2 regions of the uncultured Bacillus sp. genome follow, and region 1 is predicted to be linked to the other one. Evidence: predicted binding sites of a transcription regulator. Region 1 holds the regulator's gene; the other holds the start of a gene.
The links. Region 1 encodes NrdR, which represses ribonucleotide reductase genes. Its sites were predicted from a motif close to AACACNATATATNGTGTT; they were not measured.
Positions count from the first base shown of each region.

Region 2: a site for NrdR is predicted at 4,063-4,080, ahead of nrdI (class Ib ribonucleoside-diphosphate reductase assembly flavoprotein NrdI). Genes of this name have one in related genera too.

Region 1 is NZ_CATYRA010000004.1:155,942-161,466, forward strand. It holds gene Q5C82_RS08545 (winged helix-turn-helix transcriptional regulator) at 1-89, shown strand, start outside; gene Q5C82_RS08550 (glyceraldehyde-3-phosphate dehydrogenase) at 294-1,316, shown strand; gene speD (adenosylmethionine decarboxylase) at 1,555-1,935, shown strand; gene nrdR (transcriptional regulator NrdR) at 2,209-2,667, shown strand; gene dnaB (replication initiation membrane attachment protein DnaB) at 2,782-4,203, shown strand; gene dnaI (primosomal protein DnaI) at 4,231-5,166, shown strand; gene Q5C82_RS08575 (TVP38/TMEM64 family protein) at 5,200-5,525, shown strand, end outside.
Region 2 is NZ_CATYRA010000002.1:196,962-202,486, reverse strand. It holds gene Q5C82_RS04545 (hypothetical protein) at 1-510, opposite strand, end outside; gene nrdF (class 1b ribonucleoside-diphosphate reductase subunit beta) at 559-1,548, opposite strand; gene nrdE (class 1b ribonucleoside-diphosphate reductase subunit alpha) at 1,566-3,668, opposite strand; gene nrdI (class Ib ribonucleoside-diphosphate reductase assembly flavoprotein NrdI) at 3,628-4,020, opposite strand; gene Q5C82_RS04525 (hypothetical protein) at 4,264-4,494, opposite strand; gene Q5C82_RS04520 (YmzC family protein) at 4,576-4,848, opposite strand; gene hfq (RNA chaperone Hfq) at 5,044-5,265, opposite strand; gene miaA (tRNA (adenosine(37)-N6)-dimethylallyltransferase MiaA) at 5,305-5,525, opposite strand, start outside.

The DNA of each region.
Region 1 (5,525 bases):
GAGCGAGTCATATTAACAGAGTGTACGGGGATACATTTTCTGTGTTAGAAGAAAGTGTGCTCAATGATAAGTTAAAACAGGAGTCATAAAAAATGAGAGCAGTCAGTGCGGAACGCTGGCTGCTTTTTGGTTCTTACGCCTAATTTGTGTGCAAGAAAACATATAATGTATCATAAATTAGCGTTGTAATCGTTGATTTTTAACAATATGTACTGGCGAATCCATTTCAATGTGTTATACTAATTACAGATGACAACAAATTAGAATGACATAATCGATAAGGGGTGTCCAACATGAAGGTAAAAGTAGCGATCAACGGCTTTGGAAGAATCGGGAGAATGGTTTTTAGAAAAGCAATGTTAGATGATCAAATTCAAGTAGTGGCCATTAACGCCAGCTATTCCGCAGAAACGCTGGCTCATTTAATAAAGTATGACACAAATCACGGCAGGTACGACAAAGAGGTTGTGGCTGGTGAAGACTGCCTAATCGTGAATGGAAAGAAAGTGCTTTTATTAAACAGCCGTGATCCAAAACAGCTGCCTTGGCGGGAATATGATATTGACATTGTCGTCGAAGCGACAGGGAAGTTTAATTCAAAAGATAAAGCGATGGGTCATATAGAAGCGGGCGCGAAAAAAGTCATTCTGACTGCTCCGGGAAAAAATGAAGACGTTACCATTGTGATGGGAGTAAATGAGGACCAATTCGACGCCGACCGCCATGTCATTATTTCAAATGCGTCATGCACGACAAACTGCCTTGCGCCTGTTGTAAAAGTGCTGGATGAAGAATTTGGCATTGAGAGCGGGCTGATGACCACAGTTCACGCATATACGAATGACCAGAAAAATATTGATAATCCGCATAAAGATTTGCGCCGGGCGCGGGCATGCGGTGAATCGATCATTCCGACGACAACAGGAGCGGCAAAGGCGCTTTCGCTCGTGCTGCCGCATCTGAAAGGAAAGCTTCACGGCCTTGCCTTGCGCGTCCCCGTTCCGAACGTCTCACTGGTTGATCTCGTTGTCGATCTGAAAACTGATGTAACGGCAGAAGAGGTAAACGAGGCATTTAAACGGGCTGCCAAAACTTCGATGTACGGCGTTCTTGATTATTCAGATGAACCGCTCGTTTCAACTGACTATAATACAAATCCGCATTCAGCGGTCATTGACGGGCTTACGACAATGGTAATGGAAGACAGAAAAGTAAAGGTGCTCGCATGGTATGACAACGAATGGGGCTACTCATGCAGAGTTGTTGATCTGATCCGCCATGTAGCGGCACGAATGAAACATCCGTCTGCTGTATAAAATAAGGTCATGGACGCATTTTGAAGAAAAAACCCTTAACAGCATATTTCTGAAAAAACGCACCTTGCAAATTAGACTTAAACACAGTATACTATTTTTCGTGAACTTCTTGCTTGAGACTGTTTCGGAATTACTTAAAGGGTTAGGACCTCTCCGGACTAACTTTCCCCCGTGGTAAATGGCCGACCCAGTTGTTGGAATTTCACTTTTTAATTCTTGTTAAGGGGGGTCCATGACTATGGAAACAATGGGGCGTCACGTTATCTCCGAGCTATGGGGATGCGATTTTGATAAGCTGAATGACATGGATTTTATTGAAAAAACGTTTGTAAATGCTGCTCTAAAATCAGGTGCTGAGGTGCGCGAGGTTGCATTTCACAAATTTGCACCGCAAGGCGTAAGCGGAGTTGTGATTATTTCTGAATCACACTTAACAATTCACAGTTTTCCTGAGCACGGATATGCGAGCATTGATGTTTATACTTGTGGAGACTTAGATCCTAATGTCGCTGCTGACTACATCGCAGAGGCATTACATGCTGATACAAGAGAAAACATTGAAATACCAAGAGGAATGGGGCCTGTGCAAATTAAACAGGCGCAAGCGAAAGTACTATAGTAAACACGAACACAAAGGGAGCTGAAGCTAGAAAGCCATTATGCGCTTTTTAGCTTATGCTCCTTTTATTTTTATAAAGAAACAAGGGTGGTCCAGCTTTTTCTTTTTTCGTTTTTTTTGTAAAATAAGAAAGAGATTTTCACAAACCACCAGATGCTGTAGACACAGCTTTACACAACGGCTCTCCCGACAGATGCTTTCACATCTATTTTTAAAAGGCGGAGGCTGCCGAAAATACATTGCAGGGAACGAAATAGTTGGGAGCTGATTTTATTGAAATGTCCTTCATGCCAGCATAACGGAACGAGAGTCCTCGATTCACGGCCTGTGGATGACGGAAAATCGATTCGCCGAAGACGCGAGTGTGAATCCTGCCATTACCGGTTTACGACCTTTGAGAAAGTGGAGGAAACCCCGCTCATTGTCGTGAAAAAAGAAGGTGTGCGTGAGGAATTCAGCAGAGAAAAAATGCTGCGCGGCCTCATAAAAGCATGCGAAAAAAGACCTGTTTCACTCAAAACGCTTGAAGACATGTGCTTTGATATTGAAAAAGAACTTCGCAATCAAGGCTGCTCTGAGGTGAAAAGCGAGCTCGTCGGAGAAATGGTGATGGACCGGCTGGCTAAGATTGATGAAGTCGCGTATGTACGGTTCGCGTCCGTTTATCGGCAGTTTAAAGATATAAATGTCTTTATCGACGAATTAAAAGACTTAATAAAGAAAGAGCGTTAAAAGAGCTAAGAGGATTCTTCTAGCTCTTTTCTCATGTGCAAAATTGGCATTTGATAGATATGAGAAACGGTGTAAAATGAAAGGTAGAAACAAATTCGGAAGGTTTGAGAATGTATGGCTGACTATTGGAAAGATGTACTGCCTGTAGATCCGTATGTGGTCAAAAGCAGATCGATGCTGCAGGATATAGACAGACAAATTATCACACAACTGTATCAGCCCTTAATCGGCCCTGTTGCATTCTCTCTTTATATGACATTGTGGGGAGAGCTTGAACAAAACCGTCTGTGGGGCGGAGAGTCCACACATAGACAGCTGATGGGGATGACACAGTCTAATTTAAAAACGATCCATCAGGAACAGGGGAAGCTCGAAGGCATCGGATTGCTAAAAGTATATATGAAGGAATCCGAGCGGCAGGAGCGCCTCTTTATATATGAACTCCTTCCGCCGCTCAGGCCAAATGATTTTTTTGAAGACGGAATGCTGAATGTTTTTCTGTACAATAGAGTCGGAAAAACAAAGTATCAGCAATTAAAACAATTTTTTACGCACCCGGCCATTTCAGAAGATGCGAAGGATATTACGCGGCCGTTTAATCATGCGTTTGAATCGCTGCAGCCGAGTGAATGGAAGCTCACATCTGATATGGAGGAAACGGTGAGACTTGCGCAGGGCACAGAGTATACTTCTGTCGGACAGGCACCGTCCTACACCATAACGGAGGATGTGTTTGATTTTGATTTGTTTTTAGCGGGACTTTCTGAGACGATGATTCCGAGAAAAGCGATGACTCAGCAGGTGCGGGACACAATCAAAAAGCTTTCTTATCTGTACGGCATAGATCCTTTGCAGATGCAAAATGTCGTGATGAGCGCGATTGATGAGCGTGACGTCATTACGACGGAGGCTTTAAGAAAAGCGGCAAGTGACTGGTATCAAATCGAAAGAAACGGACAGCTGCCTGACTTAGTAGAAAAAACACAGCCGGTGCATCTGCGTGAAGGCGAAAAACCGGCGGAAGGGGATTCGCTGGACGGGAAGCTGATCGCATTGCTTGAGGCGATTTCTCCTAAGAAGCTTCTGCAAGACATTGCCGACGGAACAGAGCCGTCCAAAGCTGATCTGAAAATCATAGAAGAAATTATGTTTGAACAGAAGCTCGAGCCAGGTGTTACAAATGTGTTAATTTATTACGTCATGCTGAAAACCGACATGAAGCTGTCGAAAAACTATATCCAAAAAATCGCGTCGCATTGGGCACGCAAAAAGGTAAAAACGGTCAGAGAAGCGATGAAGCTCGCGATAGAAGAAAACCGCCAATACCTGGAATGGGCTGAAGGGAAAGCAAATCAGCCTTCGAAACGCAACTCAAAAGTGATTCGTGAAGAGAAACTCCCTGACTGGATGAAAGAGAAGGAGACAGCGTCCGATTCAGAATCCGGACAGCAGAAGCTGCAACCGCAGGATTTGGAAGAACAGAAGAAAAAGATGATGGAAGAGATGCAAAAACTGAAAAAATACTCTGCCTATTAAAGACAGAGACGCGGGGTGAAGTAATAGATGGAACCAATCGGCCGTTCCCTGCAGGGCGTAACCGGCAGGCCGGATTTCCAAAAACGTCTTGAACAAATGAAGGAAAAAGTCATGAAGGATCAAGATGTTCAGGCATTTTTGAAGGAAAACGAAGAAGTGGTTGATCAAAATATGATCGAAAAGAGCTTAAATAAGCTTTATGAATATATCGGACAAAGCAAGAATTGCTCCTATTGTTCAGAAGATGAAGATTGCAACAATCTGTTGGAGGGCTACCATCCGAAGCTTGTTGTCAATGGCCGTTCTATTGATATCGAGTATTATGAATGTCCGGTCAAACGGAAGCTCGACCAGCAGAAAAAACAAAAGTCTCTTATGAAAAGCATGTATATCCAGCAGGACCTTCTCGGAGCGACATTCCAGCAGGTTGATATCAGTGATCCGAGCAGGCTCGCGATGTTCCAGCATGTTACGGATTTTCTGAAAAGCTATAATGAGACGGGAAAAGGGAAAGGACTGTATTTATACGGGAAATTCGGGGTAGGAAAAACGTTTATGCTCGCTGCGATTGCCAATGAACTGGCGGAAAAAGAGTATTCCTCCATGATCGTATATGTACCCGAATTTGTGAGGGAGCTCAAGAATTCGCTTCAAGACCATTCATTGGAAGAGAAGCTCAATATGGTCAAAACAACACCTGTATTGATGCTTGATGACATCGGGGCGGAATCAATGACGAGCTGGGTAAGGGATGAAGTCATCGGAACGGTGCTTCAGCACAGAATGTCCCAGCAGCTGCCGACGTTCTTTTCTTCTAACTTCTCACCTGACGAACTGAAGCATCATTTTACGTATTCGCAAAGGGGAGAAAAGGAAGAAGTAAAAGCGGCGAGATTAATGGAGCGGATATTATATTTGGCTGCTCCGATCCGCCTTGACGGAGAAAACCGCCGCCATCCGTAATCGCTGCGGTTCAAAGGGGAAGGAACTGAGGGTATGAAACGAAAAACCGCTCTTAAATGGCTGGCAGTGCTGGCCGTTGCAGGTTTAATCTTTTGGGGAAATAAAAGGTATTTGAATGTATCGCCGAAAGAGATCAGGGTATGGGTATTGTCATTCGGGGTCTTTGCACCGCTGATATTTATCGGGATATCCATCGTCAGACCTCTTGTTTTATTTCCGGTGTCTGTTATTTCTATAGCGGGTGGACTTGCGTTTGGCCCGCTTCTCGGCACGCTTTACACGTTATTCGGTTCGATGTGCGCCTCAGCTGTTTCGTTTTTTGCGGCTGGTTTGTTTGCTGCGAAAAAGAACGGCCATTA
Region 2 (5,525 bases), on a different contig from region 1:
CTTCACTTCCACTTGTGAGCCTGGCTTTAATTGAAGCGCAGAAAGAATACCAATATGCACTTTGCCGACACTGTTTTCATCATCATTGATGAGTCCCAGTGTGACAATCGCCTGTTTATCTTCTTCATTTATTTGCAGTTCTTCGTCAAGTTCACGGTCTGTGTTCAGCTTTAAGACTTCAGCAAATGAGGCTGCTCCTTCAATCGAGTTCATATGGCCTCCAAAGCCGAGAGAAAGCTTATTGTGCAGACGCGATTCTCCGCCGCCAGCCAGCCGTTCGTAAAGGAAAACTTCATCTTCGCGCTTAATGACGACATAAGGGATCGGCTGCTTGAAATGCGGATCTTCTTCTGCGTCTCCCCTTCTCATTTCACGATAGCCGGCTTCGATCTGAGCCATGATTTCTGCTACTTTGCTATCTTCACTGTTCACGCCCTGGAAGGTTAAGCTTTCTTTCTTAAACACGTCATCGCGCGGGGCGACTAAAATCATTTCGTCCATTTTTCCCATGGTTACTGCGTCCTCCTCATTTGAACCTTCAAGCGAAAAGAGCAGATATTATATCTGCTCTTTTTCATCTCCAAAATAAAAGTCATCGTCTTTGAGCGGCTCAACTGTCGCCTTTTTATAACCGTTCCCCTTCATAGAGAAGAAGTCATGTGATTTTGTTTTTGTATTTAATCCGTTTAAAACGATCGGATTAATATCTTCCTCTTCAAAATATGGATCAAATCCAAGGTTCATCAGCGCTTTATTGGCATTATATCGGATGAATTTCTTTACATCGTGTGAGAGTCCAACTTGATCGTACAAGTCTTCTGTATACTCAAGCTCATTTTCATATAACTCATTCAGAAGGTCGATCGCAAATCCGCGAAGCTCTGCTTTTTTCTCTTCTGTCTGCTTATTGTAGATTTCCTGAGCAAGGAGACCCACATAGACGCCGTGAATCGCTTCATCACGAAGGATCAAGTTAATGATTTCCCCGCTTTGCATTAGTTTTCCTTGTCCGTAGAAATATAACGGATAATAGAAACCGCTATAGAAGAGGAAGCTTTCCAGATAGACGGAAGCAACCATCGCTTTGAACAGTGAAATCTCGTCATCTTTTTGAATGGCTTTGTAAAGTCCGACGATGATTTGCGCTTTTTTCTGCAAATATTTATTTTGTTTGACCCACTCGAATACTTCATTGATGGTTTCAGTCGGTGCCAGGGTCATGAAAATATTAGAGTACGATTTTGCGTGAACGGCGTTCTCCATCATCGCCATAAAGTTCAGCACGGCTTTCCGCTGGTGGCCGTCTACGTGTTCAGCCACGATCGGCATTCCTGTATTCCCCTGCTCTGTATCAAGAAGAGTCAATCCGGCCAGCACCTTCATATACGTGTCTTGCTCGTTTTTCCCGAGGTACTTCCAAGTGAGGAGATCGCCGTTTAAAGCAATCTCTTCCGGAAGCCAGAACTGTTTCACATTTTGGTTATAGAACATTTGGGTAAAGTCGTCTTCATGCTTTGACCAGTTTGCTGCGTCATAAATTTTCGTCACTATAAACTCTCCTTTAATCAAACAACACAAGAAAGGCAGCTGTCTTGCCCAGTATCTTTCGTTCTTGCATAGTAAATGGTTTTAATTCCTCTGTGATGTGCATACAAATCAATCCGGTTTAAATCACGAGTCGTCATTGTATCTTTTAGGAACAATGTAAAGCTGATTCCCTGATCAACATGCTGCTGGATTGTCGCGATCATATCTACGACTTTGAACATATCCATATCATAGGCTTCTTTGTAGAAGAACCAGTTATTAGATGCAAGCCCAGGCATTGGGTAGTACGTTTTTGAGTTGCCGTATGTTCTTTCTTCAATCCGTTCCATAATCGGCATGACAGATGCCGTGCTTGACTGAACGTATGAGATAGAGCCTGTCGGCGCAATGCATAATCTGTAGCTGTGATACATGCCGTGTTCAGCGACAAATGCTTTTAATTGTTTCCAGTCCTCTGTCGTCGGGATGTGCATGCCTTCAAACAGATTTGCAATTTTTTCGTATTTCGGCGAGAAATCAGTTGAAACGTACTTATCGAAGTATTCACCAGTTGCATAGGTTGATCCTTCATATTGATCAAACGTCTCGCCCTTCTCTTTTGCGATCTCCGCAGAACGCTGGATAGAGTAGAAGTTCACCATCATAAAGAATGTGTTCGCAAAGTCGCGCGCTTCTGGGCTTTCATACGCGATGCCGTTTTGCGCAAGGTATCCGTGAAGGTTCATAGCGCCGAGGCCGATTGATTTCATCGCTTTGTTTGCCCGTCTTACAGCAGGCGCATTACGGATATCAGTCGTTTCAGAAACGTGAGTTAAAGAATCAGTCGCAAGCTTAACAGTCTTTTCAATCGATTTGTGCTCCATTACGTTGAGAATGTTAAGCGATCCTAGGTTGCAGGAAATATCCAAACCGATTTCATCTTCTACATCATAGTCTGTGTAAGAAGAAACTTGAGATGCCTGCAGCACTTCAGAGCAAAGGTTAGAAAATTTCACCTTTGAAATATGGTTATTCGCATGTACTTTGTTGACATTATCTTGGAACATGATGTACGGATAGCCTGATTCAGAACGAAGCATCGCCAATTTTTCGAGCAATTTCCGCGGGTTGATTTTCTCTTTTTTCACCCGAGGGTTGTCGACGAACTTATCGTACATTTCATTCATGTCCATTTCGTCCATGTGCTGTCCGTACTCTTTATAGATGGTATGCGGATAGAATACGTAAGCCGCTTTGTCCTCACGCGCAAGCTCAACGAACTTGTCCGGAATGACTACACCGATTGAAAGTGTTTTGACGCGCACATCCTCATCGGCAGAAATCTTTTTCGTATCGAGAAAATCATTGATATCGCGGTGGAAAATGTTTAAATACGCCGCACCAGATCCTTGTCTTTGTCCCATTTGATCAGCATAACGGAACGCGTTATCAAGAAGCTTCATGACGCCTACAACGCCTTTTGTGGCATTTTCAACATCTTTAATGGCTTCACCTTTCGCGCGAAGCTTGGACAGGTTAAGAGAAACCCCGCCGCCCAGTTTTGAAAGCTGCATGGAGATATCGATCGCTCTTGAAATATCGTTTAATGAATCATTGACTTCGAGCAAGAAGCAGCTCACCAGTTCTCCGCGGCGTTTTCTTCCCGCGTTCAAAAATGTCGGTGTGCTTGGCTGATATTCCTGATTGATCATCAGGTTCACATATTCTTTTGCTTTCTCAGTGTCGCCGTTTGCGAAGAAAAGCGCGACAATTGAGATTCGGTCCTCATATCGCTCGAGGATTTTTTTCTTGTCATTCGTTTTCAAAGCATAGTCATTATAGAATTTAAACGCACTCATGAAGGAAGGAAAACGAAACTTCTTAGCGTAAGCTGTCTTAAACACTGCTTTAATGTCTTCAAAAGAATAAAGGCTTAAGAATTCCTCTTCGTAGTATTGGTTTTCAATCAAATAATCCAGCTTCTCTTTTAAGTCGTGAAAGAAAACTGTGTTTTGATTGATATAATCTACAAAATAGCTATGTACAGCCTCTTTATCCTTATCAAACTGGAATTTTCCATCTTTTTGGATCATGATTTCGTTATTTAACTGGATCCATTTTGGCACTTGATTTTGTGACAACTCTTTCTACCTCCTGAGTAAACAATTCAACGTCTTTAGATGTGCCGCTGAGTTCAAATTTGTGCAAGATCGGCACCTGATATTGTCTTGAAATGGTATCGGCGCTTTTTGCAAAGTTATCGCCCCATACTTTATTGCCGCTCGCAGCGACTCCTAATAAAAGATGGGCGTATTTTTCGAGAAATGATTGTGTTGATGCCGGTACCTGACCGAAGTTTGTCGTGTAGGTGACCAAAACAAACGGAGTGTCCAGGTGATCAATTTCGTCCACCTTGCGTATCTGCTGAAAGCCTATTTTATTCACAAACCGCTGAACATTCCCTGTTTTTGAATCAAATATGATTTGTACCACGTTTTATCACGACCTATCAAAAAATATGAATCTCTCATCACTAACACTATATATAGTATACTATCCTCTATCAAAAACACAATATATAGATTTGTTTTTATGAAAAATTCATATTTTGATCAAATCAGGCAACTGGCCAGACTCATAAGGGCCCAAAAAAGAGAGCAGAACGAGAATCATCTCTCGTCCTACTCGGGGTGTCGTTTTTAAGCCGATGTATATCATAACATGAAAAAAAAATGCTTAGTAGTCTAGATTTTTTTTTCTTAAGCTATCACAGCATTTTTCGCTCTCTACTGTTTCTTCTATTTCAACATCAGCACCGATCTCTTCTAAAACCGCCTTCAAAGCGCTGATAATTGAGGCTTCTCTGACTAATTCTTTTCCGTTCACAATGATGCTTGTTCCGTATTCATAGCAAGAATCATCTTCGCAAATTTCTTCCCAATGATTCACGATCACTTTATGCTTCATTTTTTCACCCTCTGTTTGATCTGTGTCTGTATTTAGTTTAGCGGGTAGCATCCGCTTTGTAAATTCGGATGCTTGTGAATTTTATTCAAGCTCATCATCCGAGTATTCTTTCTTCATCTTTACCTCATTGCGGGACTCATTATACTCATAAATTTTGATATAGCCGTCCTCCACAACACCAAAATGATTATGTTCAAGCGGGAACGAGGTTGGCGGAGGCGTTTCATAGCCTGAATTGCCACTGTCTGTTTCGATGATGGTATCTTGATTCCCGCACGCCCCGAACAGTAAAAAAACAGCTATCCACACAAGCGCAATCCTGATTCGTCTCAGTTCTGCTTCACTTTCAAACAAGGTCGCGTCACTCCCAGATATGATTTTTACATGATATTCGATTTAGTCTTGCATATGTTGATTTCATAAAAAAAGACCGTGCCTTGGCATGGTCCGCTTACAAAAAAGCTTGGAACAAAAGTGGATCAATTTTAAAAAATGGCTGCCGGGATTCCCCCGACAGCCTCCCCATGTCTTGACATGGTATTTTTTGATTTATTCGAGTTCAAGCTGGACGTTTTTTTGCGGCGCAAACGTTGAGATCGCATGTTTATATATAAGCTGCTGCTTACCTTCCGATTCCAGCAATACGGTAAAGTTATCAAAGCCTTTCACCTGGCCACGCAACTGAAAGCCATTCAGCAAAAAAACAGTGACATACGTATTTTCTTTCCGGATTTGATTCAAAAACTGATCCTGAATATTAATCGGTTTCATGTTTCGTCCTCCTTGATTCTCTATATCATACAGTTTCGATTAAAGTTCGAGTTTTCCTGCTATATGTGTGAAAATTTCCTTTTTTTTCAGCTCCATATCAACGGGCGGTGTCATATCGAACCAGGCAACCTGCATTTTGTTGCGAAACCACGTCAGCTGGCGTTTCGCGTACCGCCTTGAGTTCTGCTTTAGCTGATCGACGGCATCAGAAAGTGTCACAAAACCGTCAAAATATGCATATAGCTCCTTATAGCCTATCG